One region of the Staphylococcus haemolyticus genome, then DNA from elsewhere that is predicted to be linked to it. Evidence: riboswitches for the same ligand, from Rfam matches in the RefSeq annotation. Region 1 holds a riboswitch; each other region holds the start of a gene.

Region 1 (3,218 bases):
CAAAAAATGAAATTATTAATAATCTAATATGAGTTTTACAATTATTTTCTTTAAATATATCAAACTTTGTGTATTAAGAGGAATAAAAATATTAAAAATAGAATTTTGACGCTTAAATTATAAATGAATAATATAGTTATAGAAGGAGGTGACACATGCTAAATAAAATTGTGATAGTAGGTCGATTGACCAAAAAGGCACAAATATTTGAAAACGAGGAGGTGAAAATAGCTACGTTCTGTGTTGCAACTGAACGTAATTATAAAGATGAAAATAATGAAATAGCTTGTGATTATATTTTTTGTAAGGCATTTGGTAAAACAGCAACAAATATAGAATCATATACAGACCAAGGCACTTTAGTTGGTATTACAGGACAAATGAGATCTCGTAAGTACGATAAAGATGGCCAAACGCACTTTGTGACTGAATTATATGTTGAAACAATTAAATTTATGTCCCCTAAATCTAAAAATGATAATATTCTTCCTAACACCTCATATGATGAAGACGCTTATTCCTTTGATCACCTTGAAGTGATTGATGTTAACTAATGTTCTAATAACTCCATCCCTTTTTACTATAAAAACTTCTTTTAATTATACTCATGGCCTCTCTTATATAAAGAATTTTATAAGGGAGGCTATTAAATTATCCATTTAATTATCTGAAAGATTTCATAAATATTACAAAGAAAAGATGTTTATTTACCTATTCAAAACTGTCATGATAGTTTGCAATTGAAATAATTATGGTTTTACTAATGTAATTTCTATGTAAAAAAGTCCTGTCTTTTTTTATTTCACTGTAACCTACTATGATTTTATGGATGTTAAAGTGTTACTTGTAAAATTAATTAAGACACAAACATTCTTAGGAGGATATATATATTATGAAAAAGACAATTATTGCTTCATCATTAGCAGTAGGTTTAGGAGTAGTTGCTGGCAACGCTGGACACGCAGATGCGAGCGAAGCTCAAGTAAATAAAGCAGAATTAGCTCAATTAGCTCAATCAAACGATCAATCATTAAATGATAGCCCTATCCAAGAAGGTGCTTACAATGTAACTTTTGATTATGAAGGTTTCACTTACCATTTTGAATCAGATGGTACTAATTGGAGCTGGAACTATGCACAATCAGGTCAAGCTTCTCAACAACAAGATGTAAGTGCACAAGCTTCAACTGTTTCTAATCAAACTTCAGCTGAACAAGTTGGTTCACAACAACAATCTAGTCAAGCTCAACCAACTCAAACTCAACAAGCACCTCAAACTGAACAAACACAACAACCACAAACTGAAGCTACAACTTCTAACTCAAGTTCTTCAAATAACAATGCTTCAAGTGGTTCTTCTGTAAATGTTAACAGTCATTTACAACAAATTGCACAACGTGAATCTGGTGGCGACATTACTGCTATCAACCCAAGTTCAGGTGCAGCAGGTAAATATCAATTCTTACAATCTACTTGGGATTCAGTAGCTCCTGATGAATATAAAGGTGTTTCACCAGCACAAGCTCCTGAAGACGTACAAGATGCTGCAGCAGTTAAATTATATAACACTGCAGGCGCTTCACAATGGGTAACTGCATAATATAGTAATTTAATTATTTTAAAGTAAGAGTGGAACAGTGAATTTTGTTCCACTCTTTTTTGTTTTGTTTGATAAAACGCAGTCATTTTGATATTGTTAAATTAATAAATTAATGCTACTAGGGGAGCCATAGTAAATGGCTGAGATGATTAATTCAGACCCTTATAACCTGATTTGGTTAGTACCAACGTAGGAAAGTAGTTATGTAAATGTTACGTTCTCTTTATTGAATGATAGCTACATTTCTACGTTGAAATGTAGCATTTTTTAATTTTAAGGAGGATTAATATGACATTTTCAACTGAGATTAAAGAGGCTGCGCAACCTATTATTGAAGAAATTTATAATGATGGTTTTATACAAGACCTATTAAAAGGGGATTTAGATGCTCAAGCAGTACGTCAATATTTAAGAGCAGATGCATCATATTTGAAAGAATTTACAAATTTATATGCACTTCTTATCCCAAAAGCGCCATCAATGAAGGATGTTAAATTTTTAGTTGAACAAATTGAATTTATGCTTGATGGTGAGGTTGAGGCACATGAAATCCTAGCAGATTATATCAACGAACCTTATGAAGAAATTGTTAAAGAAAAAGTATGGCCACCTAGTGGAGATCATTATATTAAACATATGTATTATCACGCATATGCACATGAAAATGCTGCGTATACTATAGCTGCAATGGCACCTTGTCCTTATGTATATGAAGTAGTAGCTAAAATGGCATTAGATGATCAAAATCTAAATAGAGATTCAGTAACATCGAAATGGTTTGATTTCTATAGCACAGAAATGCGACCATTAATCGAAGTATTTGACAATTTATTAGATGAATTAACAGCAAATTGTACAGAACAAGAGAAAAAAGATATTAAAGAAAGTTTCTTACAAAGTACTATACATGAACGTAATTTCTTTAATATGGCTTATATTAATGAACAGTGGAACTTCGGAGGCGACAAAAATGCATAAACCCAAAATTGCTTTAACAATTGCAGGAACTGATCCATCAGGTGGCGCTGGTGTAATGGCCGATTTAAAATCATTTCATGCCTGTGGCGTCTACGGTATGGCAGCGATTACAAGTATTGTTGCGCAAAACACGAAAGGCGTTCAACACATCCATAATCTTGAGATAAGTTGGGTACAAGAACAATTAGACAGTGTCTTTAATGATGAATTACCACATGCTATTAAGACAGGCATGATTGCAACTCATGAAACAATGGAGTTAATCCAACATTATTTGAAACAGCATTCAGATATTCCATACGTTATTGATCCAGTTATGCTTGCTAAAAGTGGTGATTCACTTATGGATGATGATACTAAGAAACATTTACAGAATACATTACTACCTTTAGCAGATGTCGTCACGCCTAATATTCCTGAAGCAGAGGAAATTACTGGTATCAAAATAGACACTGAAGAAAATATACGAAAAGCTGGTAACATATTTATTAACGAGATAGGTAGTAAAGGCGTCGTAATAAAAGGTGGGCATTCTGCTGATTTAAACAATGCCAAAGATTTCTTGTTTACTAAGGATGATGTATATACTTTTGAAGATCAACGCTTTGATACAAAACATACTCACGGCACCGGATGTACA
Region 2 (3,218 bases), 360 kb from region 1:
ATAAACGAGAATGTAATTCTAAATTTCCAATTTTAAACATTTTATCCGCCTCCAACAAATTCTAATAATTCTAATTGATCATCTTCACGTACTGTGTGTTGATGATAATCTTCTTGTTTAATTAATGTTTTATTATGTTCAACAATGACACGTTCTGGGTCTAATTCTAAAGAGACAAGCACTTGATGAATGGATTGCTCAGTATTGAACGTGAATGCATCGCCATTAATAATGCATTTCATGATTTAACCTCCTTGAGACATTGAAAGATTCATAGCGAGTTGGTTTGACTCCAGTTAATAGCCAGTTTGCGATGTCACGACCAATAACAGGGGACAATAAAATACCGTTCCGATAATGGCCGGTAATGACATATAAACCATCGTCAACCCGGTCCATAATTGGTAATTCGCCGTCCGTATATGGACGTACGCCAGACCACTGTTTAATGATATGTGCGTTTGCAAGTTCAGGTATACGTTCTGTCGCATAGTGTTTTAACCATGAGACGCCTTGTTCCGTATTACCCACAGAATAATTATCAAATTCGCTAGTAGCACCAATTAAGTAACGATTAGGCGCTTTCGGAACTATATAGCATCCATTAGTCATGAATACTGTTTGTTTTAAATTTAAATGGTCATGTTCCATGAGAAGAACTTCGCCCTTAACGCCGACAACCACACGAGGCAATTGATATTGTTTTAATAATTGAGATGACCATGCACCACTTGCCACTATGACTTTCTTCGCATATAAATCACCTTGAGATGAAACGATTTGATAGTAACCATTCTGCCGAATAATATCTGTTACATTTGTATTGAAGTAGCGCGAAATACGACGCTGTTGTAAGGATTTAAATAACGCTTTCGTATAATGATTTGCATTGATTTGTCCATCATTTGGAATGTAGATTGCCATTTCAGATGCAGTGACATTTCCTTCAGTTAAATCTGCTAGTTCATCCTCTGAAAGTTCAACCACATCGTTATCGAGTGCATGTAAAAATTGAAATTGTGAACGTAAATGCGCCACATCATCAATTTGATTTGCGATTTTAATCAATCCTGATGCTTGATATTGAATATCTATTCCAGTTTCATCTTGGAGTGTTTCGCATAATTCAGGAAAACATTCACGTGACTCTAGAGCGAGACGAAATAAGTCGCTGTCTTCTGTAAATTCATTTTGTGCACCTAACATGCCTCCAGCTTTATATGAAGCATGTTTACCAGGTATATCACGGTCGACAATTGCAATGTCGAGTTGCGTATGACTGAGGTGTCTCGCAATGGACATTCCGATAATACCAGAACCAACAATAAGTACGTCATGCATCTTTCAACCACTCCTTTCGTAAATGTTGAATTTGTTGTAAAGATGCGCTCATAAAATAAGAAATTGCACAAATTCCTGCAAAGCCATTTGGAAGCCGTTGTATCGTATCTTCAGTAATACCTCCTATGGCATAGACTGGAATCGGAACTTGTAACACGGCTTTGATTTCAGACATTGATCTAGGTTGCTGATTTGGCTTAGAAGCCGTGGTAAATATATGACCATAAAAGACATAATCTAATTGATGTTGATAAGCTTGTTTCACCGAGTTAATAGTATGTGTCGACATGCTTACTTCAACATCAGGATGTTGCGCTTTATAATCAAACGCTAGTGTGTCCATTTCTCGACAGTGCAAGCGTTTAAGTGTCAAGGATTCTAATAAGTCAACATCGCTATGGATAATAATTTTGTCTTTAGGGAAACCAGCAGCGATTAATTTTTCTAAAAAGGAAAATAAATCATCACTAGACATAGGCGTACGAAATAGTAAACCATCGATGCCTTTACTAATTTCAATGAAGTGTTGTAAGTCTGCTTCTGTTAAATGTTTATAAGTTGTTATCGCAATAAAGATGTCTATCACCCCTAATAAATGAAAAAACGCTATCTCCTTCGTAGGAAATAGCGTTAGTCTCTATGTAACGATATGTGTAAGCCACTTTCCTACGCCAGTACAAACTGGATCAGGTTCCAGGAATTATAAAGTTCTTTCTTTACTCTCAGCCTTAAACAAAGGCACTTCCAGTGGATAAATTATCTATTTAATTTTAAATAATAATAAGTCGCGTTTCATTTCAAGTTCATTCTACAATTTTTTTAAATGGAGTTCAAATTTTAATGAATATTGAGATTGCAAAGCGTAAATACGAATTTAGTGAATAAAGTAACCAACGATGTACAATTTAATAAAAGAACTTTTAAATAAGATATTGAAAACGATTTCAAAAACTGGTAATATTATTAAAAATAAATGCTGAAACCTTATGATGGTAAGGGTTTTAAGGGAGTTATTTTTACAAATAGGGAGTCTCGTGATTATATTAGACAATATATTTAGAATCAACAAATTAAAGGAAGTAGGAAAAAGAGGATATGGTACAAAGACAAAAGAAAAGTAGTATTCGTTGGTTTTTCGCATTAGCATTTTTTATCATAGGTGTTATTGCCTACATGGATAGATCTAACATCTCATATATTGCCCCACAAATGATGGAAGATTTACATATGACAAAGCAACAATTTGGTCTGTTAGCTTCATTCTTCTCATTAGGTTACGCGTTAATGCAAGTACCTTCTGGTATGCTAGCTGAGAAATTTGGACCTCGTAAGATGATTACAATCGCTTTAGTATGGTGGAGTGCTTTCACTATCTTTACAGGTATGATTAAACATCACGGTTTATTATATTTAGTACGTTTCTTATTCGGTATTGGTGAAGCGCCAATGTATCCATCAAACGCTGTGTTTAATGCAAACTGGTTCTCTAAAGATGAGAAAGGTAGAGCATCTAGTATGTTACTCGCTGGTTCTTATTTTGGACCTGTATTAGCGCCTGTGATTACTATTGCTATTGTAAATGCATTTAATTGGCAAGCTGTATTTTACATTTTCGGTGCTGTAGGTATTTTAATTGCAATATTATGGGGAATCATTGCGAAAGACTTACCAGAGCAACACCGTATGGTTAATGACGCTGAGAAACATTTCATTATGGAGAATCGTGACCTTGTTCAAACAAGTAAATCACTACCACCTTGGAATCAATTCTTCCGTCGTGTAAGTTTCTATGCGATTGCAGGTCAATACTTTGTAGTACAATTCGTTATTTCATTATTCTTAATTTGGTTACCAACTTATTTAACTGAGCAATATCA
Region 3 (3,218 bases), 950 kb from region 1:
TGATGGTTTGACCACTAGAGACGCTTTCTTGGAAAAGTTCAATCAATTGGAATGTATTGTGACTATCCAGTCCGAATGTTGGTTCATCTAGCAAGATGATGTCGGCTTTTGAACTTAGTGCAGTAGCTACGCTAAGACGTCGTTTCTGACCCATAGATAATTCAAATGGATGTTGGTTTTTAATAGCTTCTAAATGCAATAATTTTAAAAGTTTCATCGTTTCATTTTCAGCGATTGAAGGTTCTTGATGATTATAATGTATATATATTTCTTCATAAACTGAATTTGTTATAAATTGTAATTCAGGGTTTTGATAAACGAGATACATATGCTTGGCTGCATCTTTAATTTTCTTCAATATTGTATTCTTATAAGCCATCGTGCCTTCATATTTTATAAGTTGCATCATTGATTCTAACAGCGTTGTTTTACCTGTACCATTTTTCCCAGTTATCGTAATCCATTCTCCAGAATGAACATTTAATTCGGATGTCTGGAATAATTGTTTTTTACCACGAATAACTTGACCATTCTTAAAAGTAAATAATGTTTCAGCTTCATTAGATGGAAATGTAATCGGCTTTGGCGCATAATCCCAAGCATGAGGATGCCAAACGCCAAATTCAGTGAGTAAATGCTCACAGTTGTTTAATATGTAATCCGGTGTGCCATCTGCTATGATTTGCCCTTCATAATTCAATAAGATGACTCTATCGACATGCTCCCAAATATGTTCAACTTTGTGTTCGACAATAAGCACAGTTTGATCGGACCATAACTGAATAAGTCGTTGCCACAAATCAGCTGTAGCATCTACATCTAACATGGCAGTAGGCTCATCTAAGAAAAGCGTATTAGCTTCTTGTAAAATAGTTTCAACAATAGCGAGCTTTTGTTTCATGCCACCACTTAAATGATTGACAAAAGTATTGTCCGTAACATTTAAATCAACCGATGCTAAAGCATTCTCTATAAGTGCGTCCATTTCATTGTGTGGTACTTGCTTATTTTCTAGAACGAAAGCAAGTTCTTCATACACTTTAGGCATACAAAACTGCGTATCTGGATCTTGAAAAATGACGCCGGAGTGTGGGTCAATTTCAAGCTCATCATATTTCATCGGTAATTCAATTAGATTTGGAACGATACCACTTAAAACATTAAGCAATGTGCTCTTACCAGATCCAGAAGGACCTAGTAAAAGCACTTTTTCTTTATCTTTAATTTCAATATTTAAATTATCGAAGATTTTACGTTCGCCGTTAGGATATTTTAGACGTAAATTTTTCGCTTTTAACACTTTAATTTCCCCTTATAGGTTGTCGTAGTCTTTTTGAGATGCAGGGCGGAATAATTTCGTTACACCTGTTTGATCTAATGCTTTAACAATCAGATAAGATAATAAGCCTGCAATGACAATACCGCTAATAGAACGGAAGATAATGAATAAAAGAAGATTCCATCCTGCGACTTCAGCTAAATAACCGTAATAATAATCAACTGGAAATGAAATTAATGCAGTTGCTAATCCTGCTAATATAGCAACCATTAATGATCTAGATTTATATTTGAAAATAGCAAAAATAATTTCACAAGCTAAACCTTGAAGGATAGCATATACAATTGTAGGGATATCAAATTTACCCATAACAATTGTTTCACCAGCACCTGCGGCAAATTCTGCAATTAGTGCAATACCAGGTTTAGGAATTATTAAATACGCAACGATAGCTGCCATAAACCAAACGCCATAAGTTAATTGCTCAATGTGAACACCGGCAACTTGGGCCACATTATATGCAAACCACCATAAGTTATAAATAATAGCAAATACTACTGCAATCAGAACAGTTACTAATATTTCTGAAAGCTTTAAACCTTTTGACATGTTATTTCCTCCTAAAAAACGCACAACCATCCGTAGAAAGTTGTGCGTGAATTTAAATAAAATGCTATATGTATTTACCACAATTATTTATATTAGCAACACTTTCCTACGCTAGTTTTAACTAGTTCAGGTTCAAAGGGTTCGAGGTTAAACCTCATCTCAGTATACACACCCCTAGTGCATTTTATATTTAATTTATTTTAAATGTATGACTTTTAAGATTTAATGTCAAGATGATTTTGCTAAGTTACAAATAAAAAAGGGGATTTGATTTGGTTTTACTCTGAATACGCTATTCCCTAATACACTTAACTAGTGAAATCTCTAAAATGTTTAAACCTTGTATTAAAAATAAAAACTGAGAAAAGCTCGGAAAGAGCGTTCTCTCAGTTTTTAGTTAACTACTACTTTTTAGCAGTGTAGCGGTTAAATAGTATATTGTTCTCAACTCCTGCGAATTGAGATTTCTTAATAATTAATCTAAAGTGTCTTGAACATCTTTTTTAGTTTGTTCGATGTCATCAGTTTTTTCTTCTTTTTGTTCTTTTAATTTTTCTTCTACTTCTTTTGCTTTTTTAGCATCTTCGTTTGTCATAATTAACACTCCTTGATAGATTAATGATTACAATTTAAGTTTACCCACATAAAAGTAGGATAAACTTATATAGGTCTCGAGATGTATTTTATTGTTTAATAAAGACAAGATGAACATCTTACTATATAATGAATTTTGAGGTGAACAGTATGTCTTTTCTTAAGAAACACACCGAGATAATTTTTAGTTATATTATCGGTATCGTTTCACTCTTCACGGGTCTCATAATATTAATAAACTTACCTTTAATCAATCAATTAAAAGATAAAGAAAAAGTTGAGTTGAAAATTCATAATTTATGGGATTTTCTTAATGCATTCTTCAGTGAAATAATTAGAGTGATGAGTAGGTTCATAGGCAGCTTTCCTATTATTAGTGCAGTCATAATTATTCTGTTTGGTATTCTTGTAATGCTTATTGGATATGCATTATTTAGAACTACGAAATATGATTACGACATCTCAATTTTCTTTTTAATTATTGGGATTTTATACTTCCTCATTTCAATTACTTTAATGACTCAAGTGTACAGTTTTTGGGCAATTATCTTTATTATTCCTTTTATAATTCACACAGGCTACATTGTATATAAAGATGAACTTAATGTTGCTAATAGAAAAAGCCATTATCTATGGATTATCTTTTCATACGGAATAAGTTATTTAATTACTCAAATTTCTCTATACGGTAAAATTGATGCCAATGAAATTGCACCAATAGATATCTTAAGTGTAA
Region 4 (3,218 bases), 680 kb from region 1:
GAACCACCTTATGAAGTCGACGGTGACATTTTTGAAGATGATAGCGACGAGGTTATCTCAGATAAAGAAGATAACAATGATACAAGTGCACAATCACATGAAGAAGTAGAGAGTAAAGGTGCTTCACACAATATTAATCATAGTGCCCATGCAAATCATCAAGAAGAAAGCCGTGATAAGCTAACAGTAAATTCTAACACTCATAACTTGAGTGTGGTAAGCACAAAATCTTCAAGTCATCACGCAGTGACAACTAACCATGGAAGTGTAGTATCTGATAAGTCAAACCATGCAAATACTTCGTCTGATAACGTAAAAAAAGAACTGCCAAAATCAGGTCAAACTGAAACAAATACAACGTTATGGTCAGTGTTACTTGGTGGTTTAGGGTTAGCATTTATTAGAAAACGCAAAACTTCGAAATCTGAGAAATAATATATAAATTAAGAGCACGCTAATCTGAAATTTAGTGTGCTCTTATCATTATTATTTAGAGGTTCTGTTAAATAATAAATGGTTATTAAAGTATTCTTTAGCATCTATAGTTGTTTCAATTTTGCCATTTTCCTTAAGCCATAATTGTAAGTCATCATAAAATTCTGGGCTCATAGATAAATCATTAGTAAAACATTTGGTAGTTGCAATGATTGTGTCTTTATTTAATTGATTACTTACATCCGTTTGAGTATATTTAGCATAAACATCGACTGCTTCTTCGAGATGAGTATTAATAAATTGAATTGCTTTTTTAATGACTTTAAGGAATTTTTTAATTTTTCCTTTATCCTCTTTTAATTTATTAGGAGTTGTAATAAAAATTAACTGGCAAAAGTCTGGCACGTTATAATCTTTTAATGCAAAATAATCTACATTTAAACCTTTACTTTTTGCTTCGAGAATCTCAAAGTTTTCAAATATAAGTGTGGCAGCATCTGCTTTATCATTTAATAGTGCGTCAGTATGATAAAAATTATTATTAACTGGTGTTATATCTCCCTCTTTGTATGTTACACCATTAGCTTCAATCATTGTTTTGGCAATAGCAATACCTCCTAGGTCAGGGGCTCCAGGATATTGAAGACGTTTGCCAACTAAATCTTTAGGTGTCTTTATTCCTTTATCTTTGTTATACATAACACCGCCATTAGTGTGTAGATATCTGGCAAAACCTACCACATTTTGATTAGTTGCTTTATCTTCAACTAAATGAATAGGTTCAGTAATTGCAATATCCATTGAATTATTTTCGATTTCTTCCAATGCATCGAAGTGTTTTTCTGGTTCAATCATTTCAATTTCTAACGCTTCTTCTTTAAACCAGCCTTTTTCAATACCTAAAATTAAAGGTAAGTGATCAGGGTTTAAAAACCATGCTAAACCAACAATTAATTTTTCCATAAAAAAATTCCTCCAACAGACAATTTTTTCGTAAAAAAGTGAATTTGAAAGAAATAGCAGTATATGTATTTCACTTTCCTACGCTGGTACTAACCAACAGGTTCAAGGGTTGAAAGTTTTTTACTTTCTCTCAGCATATTAAATGCACCCCTAGTGATTTTTTTATCTATTAATAACATAGCATAAATTTGTATAGTAGAAAATTGACTGATAAAAATATAGTTAACATGATATGCTAAGTTTTGGAAACAAAATGTTAGCGAAATTAAAGGGAACGCGCCATTTTGTATGCGGAAAGTGACAAATGAACTTGCTAAGTTAGAAGAGAGGTGACCATAACTATGAAACTTGCTGAACAGATTAGGAAACATCGTAAAGAGAATGATCTAACTCAAGATCAATTAGCTACTGAATTACACACGACACGCCAAACCGTTTCCAAATGGGAACAGGGTACGATTGAACCGAATGCGCAAATGATTGTGCAATTAGCGCAACGTTTTGACATTTCCACAGACGAATTATTAACAGGGCAAACGTCTCATCCTTATAAAAGAGAAGAATCACAATCATATCCTGAACATTTAAATTTTTGGGATTTCTTATCTCAAAAGTGGTGGTTCGTATTAATTTTGGTAGTTATCGTGTGCGGTACAATAACACAAATCTTTACAAGTTAATAGTGAGGTCTCCTAACTCAACTTGGGAGGTACATGATGAGCTTAATAATTAAGTATTTAAAAATGATTGGTGTCATTATTTTGACGTTTGTATTAACAGTCATTGCGCAAAATATTGCTTTACTATGGCATTTGTTAGATTTGAAATCTTTTGAAACAATCTTACATGGTATCACCTATGTGGGACTTACCTTTTTATTCATTAAACTTTTAATTAATAAAGGATTTAAAGAGAAATTAAGTGACTATCGTATTAACACACTTAAGTTTAGTCTAAGTTATCTATCAGTTGGCTTACTGATTCCGATTATAAATATCATCATTTATTGTGTCTTTATTCCAGGTCATTTTGAAATAACGAAAGCTGATACTGTAATAGAATATTTAGAAATGTTATTTGAAATTATTGTTTTAGGTGGAGTATGTGCACCTATAGCTGAAGAATTAACAGTACGAGGCTTATTAATGGGCTACATTGAAAAGAAAGAGAATATTACCTTTGCCATCATTGTTACATCAGTATTATTCGCTTTAGTCCATTTGTTTAATGGAGGGATGTCTGGTGTTAGTCTAATATTATTAGTCGTAAGTGGCACGGTCGCTGGTATATTGTACGGTATGACGGCGTATAAATTTAACTCAATTTGGCCAAGTGTTTTTATGCATATGTGCTGGAACCTGTCAGACTTTGTCCATATCGCAACGCATAACGATGACTACGGCGTAATTCAATATATTATTAAAGTTAAAAACATACTCCTAACCGGTGGCGCATACGGTAATACATCTTCACTCATAGCAATAGTATTATTCGTAATAGCAATAATTTTAGTTGCAATGAAAAGTGTGCAGAGAATTAATTTGAGAGACTAATTTAGTCTCTTTTTTTATTGACCTTCAAGTATAGTTTAATGATAACTTTTAAATAACATAGGAAGGGGATGAAAAAATGCAAATAGATGAAGTTTCCAAAAAGCTTAATATATCTAAATCAATGATTCGTTATTATGAAGAAAAAGGCTTGATTAACATTTCTAGAAATCAAAATAATTATAGGGAATTTAATCAGACTGTCTATACAACATTGAAACTTATCAAAGATTTGAAACGATTAAACTTAAGCCTAGAAGAAATAAAGTA

What was found. A riboswitch is a leader RNA that binds a small molecule or an ion and turns the genes downstream of it on or off. The one in region 1 is predicted to bind thiamine pyrophosphate.
Region 2: it holds a riboswitch for thiamine pyrophosphate, as region 1 does, so the genes downstream of both, EQ029_RS02315 (thiamine phosphate synthase) here and tenA (thiaminase II) in region 1, are expected to answer to the same signal.
Region 3: it holds a riboswitch for thiamine pyrophosphate, as region 1 does, so the genes downstream of both, EQ029_RS08820 (ECF transporter S component) here and tenA (thiaminase II) in region 1, are expected to answer to the same signal.
Region 4: it holds a riboswitch for thiamine pyrophosphate, as region 1 does, so the genes downstream of both, EQ029_RS00865 (ABC transporter substrate-binding protein) here and tenA (thiaminase II) in region 1, are expected to answer to the same signal.

Annotation. Positions count from the first base shown of each region.
Region 1 is NZ_CP035291.1:871,796-875,013, forward strand. It holds gene EQ029_RS04145 (single-stranded DNA-binding protein) at 156-554, shown strand; gene EQ029_RS04150 (transglycosylase family protein) at 893-1,600, shown strand; TPP riboswitch at 1,711-1,813, shown strand; gene tenA (thiaminase II) at 1,889-2,578, shown strand; gene thiD (bifunctional hydroxymethylpyrimidine kinase/phosphomethylpyrimidine kinase) at 2,571-3,218, shown strand, end outside.
Region 2 is NZ_CP035291.1:511,075-514,292, forward strand. It holds gene EQ029_RS02300 (thiazole synthase) at 1-40, opposite strand, end outside; gene thiS (sulfur carrier protein ThiS) at 42-242, opposite strand; gene thiO (glycine oxidase ThiO) at 226-1,341, opposite strand; gene EQ029_RS02315 (thiamine phosphate synthase) at 1,334-1,924, opposite strand; TPP riboswitch at 1,988-2,097, opposite strand; gene EQ029_RS02320 (pyruvate MFS transporter) at 2,437-3,218, shown strand, end outside.
Region 3 is NZ_CP035291.1:1,824,592-1,827,809, reverse strand. It holds gene EQ029_RS08825 (ABC transporter ATP-binding protein) at 1-1,300, opposite strand, end outside; gene EQ029_RS08820 (ECF transporter S component) at 1,313-1,888, opposite strand; TPP riboswitch at 1,975-2,074, opposite strand; gene graF (glycopeptide resistance-associated protein GraF) at 2,364-2,483, opposite strand; gene auxA (lipoteichoic acid stability factor AuxA) at 2,633-3,218, shown strand, end outside.
Region 4 is NZ_CP035291.1:190,976-194,193, forward strand. It holds gene EQ029_RS00860 (choice-of-anchor I family protein) at 1-435, shown strand, start outside; gene EQ029_RS00865 (ABC transporter substrate-binding protein) at 487-1,398, opposite strand; TPP riboswitch at 1,457-1,560, opposite strand; gene EQ029_RS00870 (helix-turn-helix domain-containing protein) at 1,740-2,078, shown strand; gene EQ029_RS00875 (CPBP family intramembrane glutamic endopeptidase) at 2,115-2,951, shown strand; gene EQ029_RS00880 (MerR family transcriptional regulator) at 3,028-3,218, shown strand, end outside.